Regions from separate parts of the Sphingobium sp. B2 genome, predicted to be linked through region 2. Evidence: riboswitches for the same ligand, from Rfam matches in the RefSeq annotation. Region 2 holds a riboswitch; each other region holds the start of a gene.
What was found. Region 2 has a riboswitch for cobalamin ahead of FE851_RS27125 (TonB-dependent receptor). Riboswitches for the same ligand answer to the same signal wherever they lie in the genome.

Region 1: linked by a shared signal. The riboswitch ahead of FE851_RS18025 (DUF1852 domain-containing protein) and the one ahead of FE851_RS27125 (TonB-dependent receptor) in region 2 are both predicted to bind cobalamin.
Region 3: linked by a shared signal. The riboswitch ahead of FE851_RS13000 (TonB-dependent receptor plug domain-containing protein) and the one ahead of FE851_RS27125 (TonB-dependent receptor) in region 2 are both predicted to bind cobalamin.

Annotation. Positions count from the first base shown of each region.
Region 1 covers NZ_VDBZ01000002.1:514,174-519,827, reverse strand. Annotated here, with positions in the region: gene FE851_RS18030 (methionine synthase) at 1-796, opposite strand, end outside; gene FE851_RS18025 (DUF1852 domain-containing protein) at 823-1,908, opposite strand; cobalamin riboswitch at 2,202-2,426, opposite strand; gene FE851_RS18020 (IclR family transcriptional regulator) at 2,644-3,381, opposite strand; gene FE851_RS18015 (RraA family protein) at 3,435-4,109, opposite strand; gene FE851_RS18010 (TonB-dependent receptor domain-containing protein) at 4,127-5,654, opposite strand, start outside.
Region 2 covers NZ_VDBZ01000011.1:5,695-11,348, forward strand. Annotated here, with positions in the region: gene tnpA (IS66-like element accessory protein TnpA) at 1-152, opposite strand, end outside; gene FE851_RS25185 (hypothetical protein) at 240-533, opposite strand; gene FE851_RS27120 (hypothetical protein) at 640-1,116, opposite strand; gene FE851_RS25195 (WGR domain-containing protein) at 1,233-1,529, shown strand; partial or broken gene FE851_RS25200 (cobyric acid synthase) at 1,547-2,470, opposite strand; gene FE851_RS27125 (TonB-dependent receptor) at 2,412-2,633, opposite strand; cobalamin riboswitch at 2,881-3,054, opposite strand; gene istA (IS21 family transposase) at 3,472-4,971, shown strand; gene istB (IS21-like element helper ATPase IstB) at 4,968-5,654, shown strand, end outside.
Region 3 covers NZ_VDBZ01000001.1:2,646,315-2,651,968, reverse strand. Annotated here, with positions in the region: gene fdhF (formate dehydrogenase subunit alpha) at 1-755, shown strand, start outside; gene FE851_RS13010 (formate dehydrogenase subunit delta) at 766-999, shown strand; gene fdhD (formate dehydrogenase accessory sulfurtransferase FdhD) at 996-1,790, shown strand; cobalamin riboswitch at 1,859-2,079, shown strand; gene FE851_RS13000 (TonB-dependent receptor plug domain-containing protein) at 2,251-4,086, shown strand; gene FE851_RS12995 (ABC transporter substrate-binding protein) at 4,124-4,960, opposite strand; gene FE851_RS12990 (FecCD family ABC transporter permease) at 5,038-5,654, shown strand, end outside.

The DNA.
Region 1 (5,654 bases), on a different contig from region 2:
GTTCGATCAGGTCCAGCGGAACGCGGGAACGGTGGCATTCCAGCGAGATGATGTCGATCTTGGACTTTTGCAGGTTGGGGAAGGTCTCCTCATACTGCCGCCATTCCGATCCCAGCGTCTTTTTCCAGTCGGTATTCGCCTTGATGCCGTAGCCGTAGCAGATGTGGACCGCCGTTTCGCATGTCAGCCCTTCGATCGCGCGTTCCAGAGTAGCGATTCCCCAGTCGTTCGCCTCTTCGAAGAACACGTTAAAGGCCGGTTCGTCGAACTGGATCACATCGACACCTGCAGCTTCCAACGCCTTTGCCTCCTGATTGAGGATCGTCGCGAACTCCCAGGCCAGCTTCTCGCGGCTGCGGTAATGGGCATCGTGCAATGTATCGATCATCGTCATCGGGCCGGGCAGCGTCCACTTGATCGGCTGGCTGGTCCGGGCGCGCAGATATGTCGCATCGTCGGCGAAAACGGGCTTCGGTCGTGCGACCGCGCCCACGACCGTGGGCACGCTGGCATCGTAGCGATTGCGAATCCTGACGGTCTCGCGCTTTTCAAAATCGACGCCGCTCAGATGCTCGATGAAGGTCGTGACGAAATGCTGGCGGGTCTGTTCGCCATCGCCGACGATGTCGATCCCCGCCTGCCGCTGGTCGTCCAAGGCCAGGCGCAGGGCATCGTGCTTGGCGACGGCCAATTCATCACCCTTCAGCTTCCAGGGCGACCAAAGTTTCTCAGGCTCCGCAAGCCATGAGGGCTTGGGCAGACTGCCGGCGGTCGATGTGGGCAATATTCTATTCATGATGGATGGCCTTTTCTTCTATTGGGTCAGATCATGTTCTTGGGTGCTTGTGTGGCGGACCATTGCGAGAGAAGTTGGCCGTAAGGTTTGATGAAATTCTCTTCTGCGAACCGGCCCTGTTCGATGCCCAGGCGACTTCGTTCCTCGCGGTCGTAGTCAATGCGCGTGGACGAAAAGTCCTGATGCGTCAGGCTGGGCAGGAAGCGCGTTCCCGCTGTGCGATTGGCGTTGTAGATTTCGGGCCGGTAGATCTTCTGAAAGGATTCCATCGTGCTGATGGTGCCGATCAGTTCCAGGTTGCTGTAGTCGCCGAGCAGATCCCCAGAAAAATAGAAGGCCATGGGCGAGCGGCTGCCCCGTGGCATGAAAAAGCGGACCTTAAGACCCATCTTTGCGAAATATTCGTCGGTCGGCGAGAATTCACTTTGCCGGTATTCGAAGCCCAGAATGGGGTGATGGTTTTCCGTGCGATGGTAGGTCTTGCTGCTGGATACGCTCAGGCAGATGACGGGAGGCTTGGAAAAATTGGCCTTGTACGTATCGGACTGCACGAAATGGCGGAACAGACGGCCGTGCAGATCACCAAAGCCGTCCGGCGTGTCGAAACCGACGCGGTCCCGGTTGTGCTCCGCCAGCAGCACGCTGAAATCATAGTCGCGCAGGTAGGAGGAGAAGTTGTTTCCGACGATCCCGGCGATGCGCTTGTCCGTCTTGCGATCGATGATGTTGGTGTTCAGAATTTCGATGATGGGAAACGCCGTGAGGCCGTTGGCAGCGGCAAGGCTCATCGCGACGGAAATGATATCCAGTTCCATGCCGTAGCGATCCCCATCGGGATTGTCCCAATCGGCTAGGTCGTTGAAACGGTTGTCGATCATCCTCAGCACGCCACGCAGATTCTCCTGCCGGTTCTCTCCTCTGGCCAGATTGGCGAAGTTGGTCGTGATACGCGTCGTATCCGACGGGCGATAATCGTCGTCAAAGCGAAGGCGCGTGATGGAAAAGGTAAGCTCCTCGCCCGTCATGATCCGATGCCCTGATGGCTGCTTGTCGGTGGCGATGGTCGGCGTGCTGTGGTCGTGGCGGGAAAGGGCAGGATTGGCGCAAGTCACGGGCATGCAAAGGCTCCTTCGGTCCGGCGCGAGCGCCGTCCGTCTTTAGCGGGCTGAATGATGGAATATTGGCGGCGCGCCGCTTCCGTCAGGGGTCAGCCTGATGGCACGGCGCGCGGACGCATTCGTCGGTAGCGAATGAGGCGGAACAGGATTGGAAGCATTGACCGATCACCTGCATTTGCCGGGCGGAAGGGCCAAAGAAGAACGCGCAAGGCATGAATTACCCGGAAAGTGCTTTGCGGCACGGGCAACGCTTCAAGCGCGATCCATCGGAGGAACCCCCGTCCGAGGAAAGTTATGGCGCCAAAGGCAGGTCTCCTGGCTTACGGGTCATCGCGGTGGTTCCGGCCTTCCCGGGTTTCTTGCAAAAACCCAGTGACGCGAAATGGAACCGCCGCTCGCCGCTTACAGTTGCGGGGGCAGCGCCGGACTCTGCCTCGAAAAGGCACCACCGGCTTCCCGTCTTAGCCCCGCCATCATGCCTGAGGCGGGGAACCTTGACAGGCTCGTTTGACGCCATTCAGGCATAATTGTCAAGAGTTATATAAAGGTTTCTTTATATAGTGTGGGCGGCTGTGCGTTCAGCCATCGACGGCATTCGGGCAGTTCCGCCCAAGCCGTGAATCAATGGAGTCAGCAAGATGGCCGTCACGCCCCGACCATCGTGGCGCGGCTGCCCAGCTTAACGTGATCAGTCCGATCAATGGAATGACAGCGGCCCGATCTTCTGGACTATGTCGCCAGCGCGATTGGCACCCGATAGATTGCCTCGGCATTGCCCCCAAGGGAACGGCACAGGTTGAGGCCAGCGTGTAGCAAAGGCAGTGCCAGTCTTTTTTGCGACCCAGACAGGCGTACTTCGGGCCCTGCGATACTGAGCGCGCCCACGAGCCGGTCGCCATGGCCGATCACCGGCACCGAAAGCGAGGCAACATGCGGCGTCGTAACGCCAGAGGTATAGATGGGCAGGGGCGGTAGTGCGGGTTTAACCTCCGGCCAGTTCTCGAACAAAAGCAGCAACTGCGCAGAGGCCGATCCGTCGAGCGGCCGCTGTGTGCCTGGCTGGACGTCGAGCCGCAGATTGCTTGGAGAATTTACCCGAAACAGGCAAAGCCGCACATCTCCCTGACGCACATAGAATGTCGCTGTTTCCTCGGTTTCAAAGGCGAGTTTGGCGAGAATCGGCTGGACATGCTTTTCAAGATCGTTGCCTTCCCTGAAGATCGAGTTGAGCCGAGCCACCTCGCTGCCCAACTGATACTGGCCGTCGGGCATCCTGATCAGGAGATTGTAGCGTTCCAGCGAGACGGCCAGGCGCATGATAGTGCTTTTGACCAGGCCAGTGCGCTCGGCAAGCTCGGCAAGACCAAGAACGCCGTCGCCCTGTTTGAAGCTTGTCAGCAGCAGCAGCCCTCTTTCAAGGGCGGCTACGCCTTCCAGTGCCGGTCGATCCTTGAAGTCCGTCGCCATCGCAATCCCTCTGAAACTTCGACTGCTGTAGCGGACGGGTAGGGATCAGGCTATCAAATCCCTTCGCAACCCAAACGCTTGAGCGTTTCTTCAACCCAGGCGCGCGGATTTTCGCCCCGGCGGATCTTGGCCATCTGCTCGGTTTCGGCAGCATGCTTTGCCGCTGCTTTGGCGCACACAGCATCCGCTTCGTCGATGTTGACGGCAATAAGGCCGTCGTCGTCGCCAAGGATCAGGTCGCCCGGCTGGATCACCATGCCGTCAATGGCAATCGGCACATTCACTTCGCCGGGGCCGTCCTTGTAAGGCCCACGGTGCGTGATGCCAGCGGCAAAGACCGGAAAGCTGCCCGCCCGGATCGCCGCGGCGTCGCGAATGGCGCCGAAGATCACGATGCCGGCAAGGCCGCGGCTTTCCGCATGGGCGACCATGAGCTCACCGATCAGCGCGTTGGTCAGGTCACCCCCGCCGTCGACCACCACCACATCGCCCGGTTCGGCAATATCGAGCGCGCGGTGCAGCATGAGATTGTCGCCGGGCCGTGCCTTCACGGTGACGGCAGGTCCAGCCAGAACGCCGCCGCCGTGCATGGGGCGAAGCGCCGCGCCGCCAGCGAACATACGGTTCATGGCGTCGCTCACATTCGCGACCGGCAATTGTGCGGCACGTTTAACCAGATCGGCGGGCACGCGACGCTCGACGGGCAATACTCGGAAACCGATGCTCATAAAATCTCCAGTCGCGATCAGAATTTGAAACGGAAGCCAACGCGATAGACGCGGCCAAATGTGTCGTAGAGCTGGGTGTTGGTCGCCACCGCGATCGATCCGTCGCCCGGCGCATAGGGCGGCTCCTGATCAAGGACGTTCTGGACGTTGAAATACATCTCCGCGCCCTTGCCCAGATCTTCGAACCGATAAGCAAAGCGCATGTCCCAATAGGCTTGCGGCTTGATGTGCTGCAGGCTGACTGCCTGCGGACCCTTGGTATTGTCGTAACGCCCGCCACCGATGAAGCGCAGCTGGTTGAACCAGTTGAAATTGCCGTGCGTGAAATCGGCCTGGGCGTTGACGCGCCAGTGCGGGTTGGAATTGATACCCACTTCGCCCGCCCGGTCGATGGAAGGCGACCCCGGTGTCGTCGTCGCAAGTTTGCCGACATAGGAAATGATGCTGCGCAGCGACAGTGAGTTGGACATATCCGCGAAAGGCACGCGATAGCTCAATTCAACATCGACGCCGTTGGTGACGAGCGTGGAGAGGTTGATCGGATAGGCCGTCAGGGCCGAGATGTTGCCGGCTGCGTCACGGGTGATGAAGCCGCAGGCGAGTTGGTTGCCGGCAAAGCACTGGTCAACGCCCTGCTGCGCCGACAGCGACCCGATCGCATCGTTGATCTTGATGTCGTAATAATCCGCCGAAATGCTGAGGCCAGGAACGAAGCTCGGCTGGAACACCGCCCCCAACGTCAGCGTGTCCGCCCTTTCCGGTTGCAGGTTGGCGTTGCCGGTCGTGGTGATGAAAATGCCCGATGTCCGGACATTGTTCTTGAACGGGTCCACCACCGTCGCCGACTGGGTCCGCCCGCTGGTGAAGAGTTCGGACAGATTGGGTGCGCGGATGTCGCGGGAGCGGGTGGCACGCAGGCGCAGCGAGCTAACCGGGGTCCAGCTGAGGCCTGCCTTCCAGGTGGTGACGCCGCCGCTGGTCGAATAATCGGTATAGCGAACCGCGCCGTTGAATTCGAGTTCGCGGGCGAAGGGCAGATCCTTCAGCAGCGGTATGACGGTTTCGAGATAGCCTTCCTTCACATTATAGCTGCCGGACCAAGGCTGGGGATTGGCGAACAGGAAGGCGCCGGCCTGCGAGAGCGGATCGACGGCCAACTGCGCCTGTTCCTTGCGATATTCGCCGCCGGTAGCGAAGGAGATCGGGCCGGCCCAACCTGCGAACAAAGTGCCCGAAATATTGAGGGCCGCGACATCTTCCTTGAAAACCGAATCGGTGCGGCTGAGGCCGCGGGTATAGGCCAGCGCCGCGGCGGAAGGCGAACCGACGCCAAACGGATTGAACGGGGCGCAGCCATTAGTGGGGTCAGTCAGCGTCGATCGGCAGACAATCGCGCCATTGGCCGGATTGACGACCGCATCCACCGCGCGGGTGAAGTTGGGCGTGATTTCGTTGTTGATGACGTCAGTCTGCTGGCGGGTGCGGCCATGCTGATAATAGCCATTGACCTTCAGCCCACCAAGCTCGCCAGCGAAGCCCGTGACG
Region 2 (5,654 bases):
TGATAGATCAGGCTACGAGAGACGTCGTACCGCCGCGCAACGTGCTGGACCTTGGCACCAGGCGAAAACGCCTCACGAAGAATCTCGAGCCGTTCCTCATCCGACCAATCCCGGCGGCGAGCAGCCCCCGTCAACACCGTCACCTGCGTCATGGCTGTCCTTAAGCGCGTCCTTATGTGCGACCTTAAGGACGTCCTGCGCACTCCTCTGCGCTTCGGCAAGCGGGTCAGGCCGGACGGTTACAGCCCGTCAAACCTAAGCTCCGGATCGAGGGCGTCACTGGCGGCGGTGGGTCCCCTGCCCCACATATCGAGCATTAGGCCACGCTCGCGCGCGTCCTGCGCCGGCACCTGGGAAGCGAAGAGCGGGATTCCGCGCGCGATGCACCCCATCCCGATCGTCTGCACGTGGGCGACAAGCTGGCGGCGACAAGCCTCGGGAAGTGCGCCGAGATAGTGCGGCTGCATGTCGTGGATCAGCAGCGCGCAGCGGCCGGGCTCGATAGCCCAGCTCACCTTGTTCGAGAACGTCACTTCGCTTTCCTCCCTCGGAGGCCGCCGCGACAGGTGACGTTTGCTGATTAGACCATTCCCCCCGGCACGGCGGCGATGGTCATGAATGATGACGACATGCCGCTCCCTAGAGGGAGCGCCAATAGTCCGCGCAGAACAGGGTGGCAGAGTCGGTCATCGGCGACTTAATGGCATGCGCGGCACCGACAGGCAATGCGGTGGATGAACGCTTAGCGTTACTGCGCTTCAGGTCGATCGCCGACATGGCGAGGGAAGAGGGCGAGCCACCTACGGCCGCAACTTCTTCATCCACACAGCGTGGTCTCGGGCTCCGGGTATCCTTTGGCCGCACAGGTACGGCATAAACCTCGCCGTAACCCGGCACGATGACCGTGCGCGCAACCGCACGGGGATCATCGGTTGGCACGGGCTGGACAAGAACAGTGCCGCGTCCCGGCACATAGACCATGCGCGGTTGCGGAGCCTTCTGGTCGGCCGACTGCGCGGCGATCGGCGAGGCCGCGCCGATCGCGAGCATCAAGGCTGCTACGGTCGAAGCCCTATGGCGCATGAAAAAACACATGAACTGAACCAGGGAGAGCATCAAGCATTGCCGGCTGAGTTATCGCGACACTTCTATAGACTTTGTGAATCAATGGGCGGCTTTTGATTCAAAGAAGTCGTCGGACAACGCAGAGCTGATTTTGTAGGCTTTGCGCCATGAAAGGCGCAATTATCCCCGATGCGATCGAGTTGGTGGCGCTCGATCCGGCGCGCAACATCCGCCGGCGCTATAGTATCACCGCGAGCCTCGACCTGTTCGGCATGATCGTTGTCGAAACCCGTTGGGGCCGGATCGGCACACGCGGCCAGGCGCAGCGCCACGCCTTTCCCGATCGCGCGGCGGCCGAGCGTCATATCGCCGCCACTCTGCGCCGGCGGGGCACCGCCAAAATCCGGATCGGAGTGCCTTATAGACCAATGACAGACGCCGGCGATTGGACGGAGAGCGTTTAAACGGAGCCGTGCTACTATCAATCTCGGCTCGCCTTTGATGAAAGGGCGAGGATCGTATCGACATCGATATGTCGTTCGAGTTCGGCGGCAAGACCATCGAGCGCGGCATCGACCGAGGCGTGATAATCGACGCCCGCGCCATTGCCGCCGAGCCGCGCGATCCATGCTGCCCGCTGCCGGGCATCCGCCAGCAGCCCATGAAGATAGGTGCCCGAGACCAAGCCGTCTGCGCTCACGGCACCATCGTTGCGGCCGCTGTCGAGCCGCACGAGCGGGCGCTCTGTATCGGGACCAAAGGTAGCGCCGATGTGCATCTCATAGCCCTCACACCGCGCGCCCAGCGCCTCGCCCGCGACCCGCCGCAACGTCTTTTCTCCAGCTAGCACGGTTTCGACATCAAGCAGGCCGAGGCCCGCCACATCAGCCTGTGCGCCCTCGATGCCGTCCGGGTCTGCGATGCGCTTGCCGAGCATCTGATAACCACCGCACAGGCCCAAAACCGCGCCGCCATGACGATGGTGGGCGAGGATATCAATGTCCCAGCCTTCGCGCCGGATCGCGGCAAGATCGGCGATGGTCGCCTTGGAGCCCGGCAGCACGATCAAAGCAGCCTCGACCGGGATTGGCTGACCCGGGGAAATCATCGCCAATTCTATGCCCGGTTCGAGCTTGAGCGGATCGAGATCGTCGAAATTGGAGATGCGCGGCGTGACGAGGCAGGCGATGAGCAATCGGCCGGAGGCGAGCGCTTGCCGCCTTTCGAGCACGACCGCATCCTCGCTCGGGAGCCGCGCGCACTCTGCGAGCCACGGCACCACGCCGAAGCCGGGCCAGCCCGAAAGGCGCTCGATGTCGCGATAGCGGTCCTCGAACAGCGCGGGATCACCGCGAAACTTGTTGATGAGGAATCCCTGGATCATCGCCGCGTCTTCGGGATCGATCCCCGGCTGCGGGATCGTTGAAGTCGATCCCGTCCACAAAGACCAGCGTGTGGTTCGCCTCCGCTCCGCGAATGCGTATCTGGGTGAGCGAGCCCTGCGTGCCCGATGACGCGACCGTGAGGCGGATAAGGTCGAGCGCGAGGGGCTGGCCCAGTGACTCGATCGTCTTGGCATCGAGCTGGAGGCGGGCACGTCAGCGGACGCTACGGGCACCAGCGCAGCGGTAACGACGATATCGGGCGGCACCGCGCCGTCCACGGTGACAGGTCCGGCAGCGGCAGCGGCAAGAAGTAGGGCGATGGGCATGGAAATTCCTCCGGGTAATGCGACATACGTTGTCGCCCCAGAGGATCGGCACGGTCCCGCCAAAGGCCCACACTTCTCCACGCGCTTGCGGCTGGACCCGGCCGGGCGCGGACGACGGCGAGGGTAGGTTCCCGACTTGCCGGCTCAACCCGAAGGCTCGCGCACTGGCATTACGGTTGCGGGCACAGCGCCGGAATCACACCGGCTTCCCTTTTCACCGTCCCCCCGCATCCGCCCAATGGCAGCGCGTGGACGGCACCTTCGCTTAGCGTACTGCTTAAGGGTGGGCGGAAAGGAGTGTCAATGTGAAGAAGGCCAGTTATGGGCACGCTCGCCATTATCTGGGTGATGCGTAACTCAAAACTTTTGCATCAGGGCGATGGTGCTTGAAACAGGGATACTGGCAGCAGAACAGCGCCAGAATGTGCATCAGATTTTTGCATCACGGAGAGGCGCAGATTTCTGCGCTTTCTAGTCTGATGCAAAACTTGTGAGTTCTGCATCAGCGGGGGGTGTTCTCCTGTTTTTCGTCTCAACCGCGCGGGGTTTCGGGCAACTAAAACCGTGCTGAGGCTGAGAGCGGCGGTGCAAAAACCTACCACGGTAGCGGCGGGATAGTCCCGCTTCGGGCGGCGTAAAAGTCGTCCACCTATGTCCTGTCTGCAGCGTGCAGGGAGGGCCGGGAGATCTATACCGTGGAACTTTATCGGGAGGTCCGCGTCGCCTGTGGGAACGGCATGACCCAGCGCGAGGCGGCGAGGCATTTCAACATATCGCGCGACAGTGTTCGCAAGATGCTGTCGTATTCGACCCCACCCGGCTACCGGCGGCAGGCTCCGGTGCGCCGGCCGAAGCTGGATGCGTTTGTTTCAACGATCGATCACTGGCTTGATGAGGACGTGAAGGTACCGCGCAAGCAGCGGCACACGGCCAAGCGGGTGTTCGACCGGCTTCGCGACGAATGCGGGTTCACCGGCGGCTACACGATCATCAAGGATTACATGCGCGAGCGCGAGCAGCGCCGACAGGAAGTGTTCGTGCCGCTGTCGCACCCGCCGGGCCATGCGCAGGCCGACTTTGGCGAGGCGATGGTGGTGATCGGCGGCGTGGAGCAGAAGGCCCGCTTCTTCGTGCTCGACCTGCCGCACAGCGACGGCTGCTATGTGCGAGCCTATCCGGCGGCGGTGGCCGAGGCCTGGGTGGATGGCCACATCCATGCGTTCGCCTTCTTCGGCGCGGTGCCGCAATCGATCGTCTACGACAATGACCGCTGCCTTGTGGCGAAGATCCTGCCCGACGGGACACGCAAGCGTGCGGCACTGTTCAGTGGCTTCCTGTCCCACTACCTGATCCGGGATCGCTATGGCCGTCCGGGAAAGGGCAACGACAAGGGGAACGTCGAGGGGCTGGTCGGTTATGCCCGGCGCAACTTCATGGTGCCGATCCCGCGGTTTGCGACATGGGATGCGTTCAACGCCTGGCTGGAAGAGCAATGCCGCAAGCGTCAGCATGACAGGCTGCGCGGCGAGAGCGAGACGATCGGGGAACGGCTGCAGCGGGATCTTGCCGCCATGCGTCCATTGCCGGCGGCACCCTTCGATGCCTGCGACCAGGCCAGCGCCAAAGTGACGGCGCAGTCGCTGGTGCGCTACAAGACCAACGACTATTCGGTCCCGGTCGCCTACGGGCATCAGGATGTCTGGGTTCGCGGCTACGTCGACGCGGTGGTGATCGGCTGCCGCGGCGAGATCATCGCCCGCCATCCGCGGTGCTGGGAACGCGAAGACGTCGTCTTCGATCCGCTGCATTACCTGCCGCTGATCGAGCAGAAGATCAACGCGCTGGATCAGGCTGCTCCTCTCCAGGGCTGGGACTTGCCCGGCGAGTTCGCCACGCTGCGCCGCCTGATGGAGGCGAGGATGAACAAGCACGGCCGGCGCGAGTACGTGCAGGTTCTGCGGCTGCTGGAAAGCTTCGACCTCGCCGATCTGCATGCGGCGGTGAAGCAGGCCCTGCATCTCGGTGCGATCGGCTTCGATGCGGTCAAGCATCTGGTCCTGTGCCAGGTGGAGCGCCGGCCGCCGCGACTGGACCTGTCGATCTACCCATACCTGCCGAGGGCGAATGTCGAGACGACCTCGGTCAAGGCCTACATGCGCCTGCTCGGTAACGTTGAGGGGGAGGAAGCGGCATGAGCACCGAGGCCCCCGAGATCCTGCTTGCCCACTATCTCAAAACCTTGAAGCTGCCGACCTTCCAGCGCGAGTACCAGAAGCTGGCCCGGCAATGCGCCGCCGAGGGCGTCGATCATATCGGCTATCTGACCCGGCTTGCCGAACGGGAGATGATCGAGCGCGACCGCCGCAAGGTCGAACGCCGCATCAAGGCGGCGAAGTTCCCGGTCGTCAAAAGTCTCGACAGCTTCGACTTTGCCGCCATCCCGAAGCTCAACAAGATGCAGGTGCTGGAACTGGCGCGTTGCGAATGGATCGAGCGGCGCGAGAATGTCATCGCGCTCGGTCCCAGCGGCACGGGCAAGACTCATGTCGCCCTCGGGCTCGGCCTGGCCGCCTGCCAGAGGGGCCTGGCCGTCGGCTTCACGACCGCCGCCGCACTGGTCAGCGAGATGATGGAGGCGCGCGACGAGCGGCGGCTGTTACGCTTCCAGAAGCAGATGGCCGCCTACAAGCTCCTCATCATCGACGAGTTGGGCTTCGTGCCGCTCTCGAAGACCGGCGCGGAACTGCTGTTCGAGCTGATCTCGCAACGCTACGAGCGCGGCGCGACCCTGATCACCAGCAATCTGCCCTTTGACGAGTGGACGGAAACACTCGGGTCCGAGCGCCTGACCGGCGCGCTGCTCGACCGTATCACCCAC
Region 3 (5,654 bases), on a different contig from region 2:
CCGAACGCCGCATCCAGCGGGTGCGCAAGGTGATGGCCCCGCTCAATGGCTATGCCGACTGGGAAATTGTGCAACTGGTCGCCAACGCCATGGGCCTCCAGTGGACCTATGATCACCCCGCGCAGATCATGGACGAGATCGCCGCGCTCACCCCGACCTTTGCGGGCGTCCATTATGACCGGCTGGAGGCGGAAGGATCGCTGCAATGGCCCGCCAATGACGCTGCGCCCGATGGTACGCCGACCATGCATATCGACGGTTTCGTGCGGGGGAAGGGCAAGTTCGTCGTCACCGACTATGTGCCGACGGACGAAAAGACCGGCCCGCGCTTCCCGCTGTTGCTGACGACCGGGCGCATCCTGTCCCACTATAATGTCGGCGCGCAGACGCGGCGGACGGCAAACACCGCCTGGCACCCGGAGGACCGGCTGGAAATCCATCCGTCCGATGCGGAAAATCGCGGGATCAAGGAAGGCGACTGGGTTGCCCTGAAAAGCCGTGCGGGGGAAACCACGCTGCGCGCGCAAGTGACCGAGCGGGTAGCGCCGGGCGTGGTTTATACGACCTTCCACCACCCCGAAACCCAGGCCAATGTCATCACCACCGACTATAGCGACTGGGCGACCAACTGCCCGGAATATAAGGTGACGGCGGTGCAGGTGATGCCATCCAACGGCCCCAGCGACTGGCAACTCGACTATGCCGATCAGGCCAGGATGAGCCGCCGCATTGCGCCGTTGGAAGCGGCGGAATAGGATCGGCCCGATGAGCGACGAAAATGACGTCATGTCCACCGCCGACCGGCTGATCTACATGGCCAACCAGATCGCGCGCAATCTGGCGGCGCAGGGCGATGCGGAGGCGGTTGCGTCCACCGCCAGCCATATCGCCAGCTTCTGGGACCCGCTTATGCGTGCGCGGATCGTGGCGCTGGCGGCGGAGCAGCCCGACGCCCTGTCGCCGATCGCGGCGCAGGCCGTGCGCCGGATCAGCGCTTGAAGCAGGGCGGCGACGCGCTGACCTTCATCCGTCTGGCCCGCGATGGGCAGGGCGAAGCGGTCGAACGGGTGCTGGCCGATGAAGTGCCGGTCGCGATCGAATTCAACGGCATCGGCTATGCGGTGCTGATGGCGACGCCCACTGATCTGACCGATCTGGTGCTGGGTTTTGCGCTGGCGGAACGGCTGATCAGGCCGGACGATGCGCCGTTCGACGTCGATACCCATGATACCGATCAGGGCATCGTGGCGCGCGCGACTCTGCCGCCTTCGCGGACCGATTTGCTGCTGGACCGGGTACGGCACCGCGCGTCCGATTCATCGTGCGGCCTGTGCGGGATCGAAAATCTGGAGCAGGCGATTCGGCCCCTGCCGCCAGTGACGACGCGATCGCGCGCCGACCGCGCCGCGATCTTTCGCGCGCTTGATGGGCTGGCGGCGCATCAACCGCTCAATGCCGCGACCGGCGCGGCCCATGCCGCCGCCTGGGTCGGCGCGGACGGGGCGATCCGTCTGGCGCGGGAGGATGTCGGGCGGCACAATGCGTTCGACAAGCTGATCGGCGCCATGAAGCGCGCGGGCGCGGGCTGGGACGAGGGCTTTGCGCTGCTGTCGTCACGCTGTTCCTATGAACTGGTGGAAAAAGCGGTGCTGAGCCAATGCCCGCTTCTGGTGACGATTTCCGCCCCCACAAGGCTGGCGGCGGAGCGCGCGGCGGCGGCGGGACTGCCGCTGGTCGTGCTGGCGCGACGCGACGCGATGTTGCACCGGGGCAACGCCCCGCTGACGTAGCGAAACAGCCGCTTGGCAATGCCGCGCCTTTGCCCTAGAGCGCGTCGCGTGAGGGGGGCTCGCCTTTCTTGCAGCTAGATCGCGCCGGTGTCCCGCAAGGGGCTGAAAATGGGAATGCGGTGCGGGCGTGGAAGCGCCCTATTCCGCAGCTGTCCCTGCAACTGTAAGCGGTGAGCATGATGCATAAGGGTCGCAAGACCCGGCCACTGGACGCCACTGTCTGGGAAGGTTCGTGCATCATTGCCCTGACCCGTGAGCCAGGAGACCTGCCGGCGTCTGGTCGCTCTTGCCCTGATCCAGGGGATTGGTCATGGCACGGTGGTTTTCCGTCGAGCGACGCTGTGCGGCCGGGGCCGCATCGTGCCGTGCGGCGGGGGCTGGCGTCATCCCGCATCATGGCGCGACCGCGTGCGCGGACGCCCTGGCCTTGAAGTCGCATGGGACGCGCAGGGCATATATCATGGTAAAAACAGGGATTTCTCTCATTGCGCTGCTGGCGGCAACGCCCGCTCTGGCGCAGGACGACGACATCATCGTCACCGCATCGGGCATCGAACAGTCGCGCGACGAAGTGGGGCAGGCGATCACCGTCATCGACGCGCAGACCATCCAGACGCGGCAGGCGGTCGATGTGGTCGATCTGCTGGCGACGACGCCGGGCGTTCGTTTCAACCGTAACGGGTCCACCGGCGGAGTGACCGGCGTATCGCTGCGCGGCGCGGAAACGACGCAGACTCTGGTGCTGATCGACGGGGTGAAGGTCAATGACCCCAGCGGCATCGGCGATGGGTATGATTTCGGCCATTTGCTGACCGGCAATATCAAGCGGATCGAAGTGCTGCGCGGCTCCAACTCGGTCGTCTATGGCAGCCAGGCGATCGGCGGCGTGGTCAACATCATGACCGGCGTGCCGGTGGACGGCTTCGGCGCGAACGCCTCGGTCGATTATGGCTATAGCGATACGGTCAATGCCAAGGCGGACGTGTCCGGCTCCAGCGGCATCGCGTCGGGCGGTGTGGGCGCGGCCTATTTCCGCACGGACGGCATCTCATCTGCGGTGGGCGGCACGGAAAAGGACGGCTATGAAAATATCGCCACCAACGCGCGGCTCAAACTGGCGTTCAGCGATGCGTTGAGCCTCGATCTACGTGGCTATTACATCCATGCCGATCTCGACTATGACAGCTTCTTTGGCGCACCGGCCGACAGCAGCGATGTGAGCAAGCTGGACCAATATGTGGGCTATGCGGGCCTCAACCTGGCTTTGCTGGATGGCAAGCTGACGAACCGCGCAGCCGTCACCTATCTGCGCAACGACCGCGACTATTATTTCGTGCGCGGCACCGACCCGGATTATGGCTATTCCGGCACCAACCTGCGCTTTGAATATGAAGGCGTCTATGCCCCGGTCGATCAGGCCAAGCTGGTATTCGGCTACGAGCATGAACGGCCCGACTATGATTTCTTCGGGTTCGGCAGCACGTCGTCGGCAAAGATCAATATCGACAGCGTCTATGCGCTGGCGATCGTCAAGCCCTTCACGGGCCTGTCGGTCACGGGCGGTGTGCGGCATGACGATCATAGCCAGTTTGGCGGCGCGACCACGTTCGGCGCGAATGCCAACTATTCGCCCAATGCAGGCGCGACCAATATCCGCCTGAGCTATGGCGAAGGGTTCAAGGCGCCCTCGCTCTATCAGCTGTACGACATGTTCAGCGGCAATAGCGCGCTGCTCCCCGAACGGTCGAAAAGCTATGATATCGGCTTTGACCAGAGCCTGGACGGTGGCCGGGCGATCCTGTCGGTCACGGCGTTCCGGCGGGATACGACCGACCAGATCAATTATGACAATGCGACCTTCAGCTACAGCAATCTGGACCGCACCCGCGCCAAGGGCGTGGAGGCGAGCATTGCCTTGAAGCCGGTGGACGCGCTGACCGTGACGGGCAGCTACAGCTATGTCGATGCGCGCGACCGGTCGGGCGGGATCACGGACGGCAACCGCCTGCCGCGCCGCGCGGCCAATGCGATCAGCGTTTCGAGCGACTATGTCTGGTCGTTCGGCCTGTCGACCGGGGCGACAGTGACGATGGTAGGCGACAGTTTCGACAATGCCGCCAACACCCGCCGTCTGGACGGCTATGCGCTTGTCGGCCTGCGGGCTTCGCTGCCGCTGGGCGAGCATCTGGAAGTCTATGGCCGGATCGACAATCTGTTCGATGAAGCCTACGCCACGGCCTATGGCTATGGCGTCTATGGCCGCTCCGCCTTTGGCGGCGTGCGTGTCCGCTTCTGATATGGCACAAGGGGGGACGGGCGCGCTGCTCGTCCCTTCACCTTGGCGCGTTCTGACGCGCCGTGCTTTTGCTGCGTGGCGCCCCAAGTTGCGCCACGATGGCCCGCGCCGCCTGCACATAGGCCGGGCCGCCGCACACGGTCCAGCTTTGCGGCAGGCTGATGCGCGGGATGGATTTGATCGCCGGATGCTGGAGCATTTCGGTCCCCTGATCGACCACCGCTTCGCTGCCGCTTTCCACGATCAGCCAGTCGGGCCGCGCCGCGACCATCGCCTCCAGCGGCACCTGCGCCAGCGCAGGCTTGCCGAGTTTTGCTGCCAGATTGGTCAGCCCGACCCGATGCATCAGGTCATCGACCAGCGTGCCTGTGCCGGTCATATAGCCGCGCCGCTGATAATAGGCGGCAACGCCGCCGCGCTTCGCTTTCGGCAGTGCTGCCAGATCGCGGTTCATCTGCGCAATCAGCTTTTCGCCCCGGTCGACATGGCCGACCGCGCGCGCGACCTGCCGTATCTGGTCCTTAATCGCGCCATAATTGTCCGCACTGGCCAGGCCCAATGTGGTCCATTGGCCCGGCGGCGCTCCGGCGACCATGTTCGGCCCGATCGGATAGCCCAGGATCAAATCGGGGCGGATCGCGAGCACCTCTTCCGAAGCGCGGCGCAGCGTACGATACCCGCGCGCCTTTTCCGCCGCCGCCGACAATTCGGGGTCGAGCGCATTGCTGCTGAGCGCCGCGATCTGGCCCTTGTCGGCCAGCGCGATCAGATATTGATCGGCGCACACGTTGAGCGACACGATCCGCCGCGGCGCAGCGTGTGCCGTTCCGGTGAGTGTCAGGGCGGCAATGGCGAGGATCAACGGACGGATCATGGAGCCTGTCTTGTAGTAGGACCTGTTCCTGCCTTCGCAGGAACATGGCGCTTTGCCAACCGCCAAGGGGAGCACTCATGACGGCCCGCCGCCACCCCTTGCTCGTCCCCGCGCTGCTGATCCTGCTGGTCGGCGCGGCGATGGGATCGGTGATGCTGGGGGCCGTCGCGATCAGCCCGGCGCGGATATGGGCGGTGCTGACCGGCGGCGGCGATGCGGTTGCCCGTGCGATCATCATCGACCTGCGCCTGCCGCGCATGCTGCTGGGCCTGCTGGTGGGCGCGATGCTGGGCCTGTCGGGCGCGGCGTTGCAGGGCTATCTGCGCAACCCGCTGGCCGAACCGTCCGTGCTGGGCGCGTCCAACGCAGCGGCGCTGGGCGCGGTCTGCGCGCTCTATTTCGGCCTCAGCGCGTTGCACCCGCTGGTCCTGCCGCTGCTCGCCATCACCACCGCGCTTGTCGCCATTGCCGGGCTGTTCCTGCTGGCCGGTCCATCGGAAAGCCCGCTGACCCTGATCCTGGCGGGGATCGCGGTCGCGACGCTGGCGGGCGCGGGCATCAGCCTGTCGCTCAACCTGTCGCCCAACCCCTTTGCCGCGATGGAGATCATGACCTGGCTGATGGGCAGTCTGGAAAACCGCAGCTATGTGCATGTCCTGGTCGCCTTGCCCTGCATCGCGATCGGCGCGGCGCT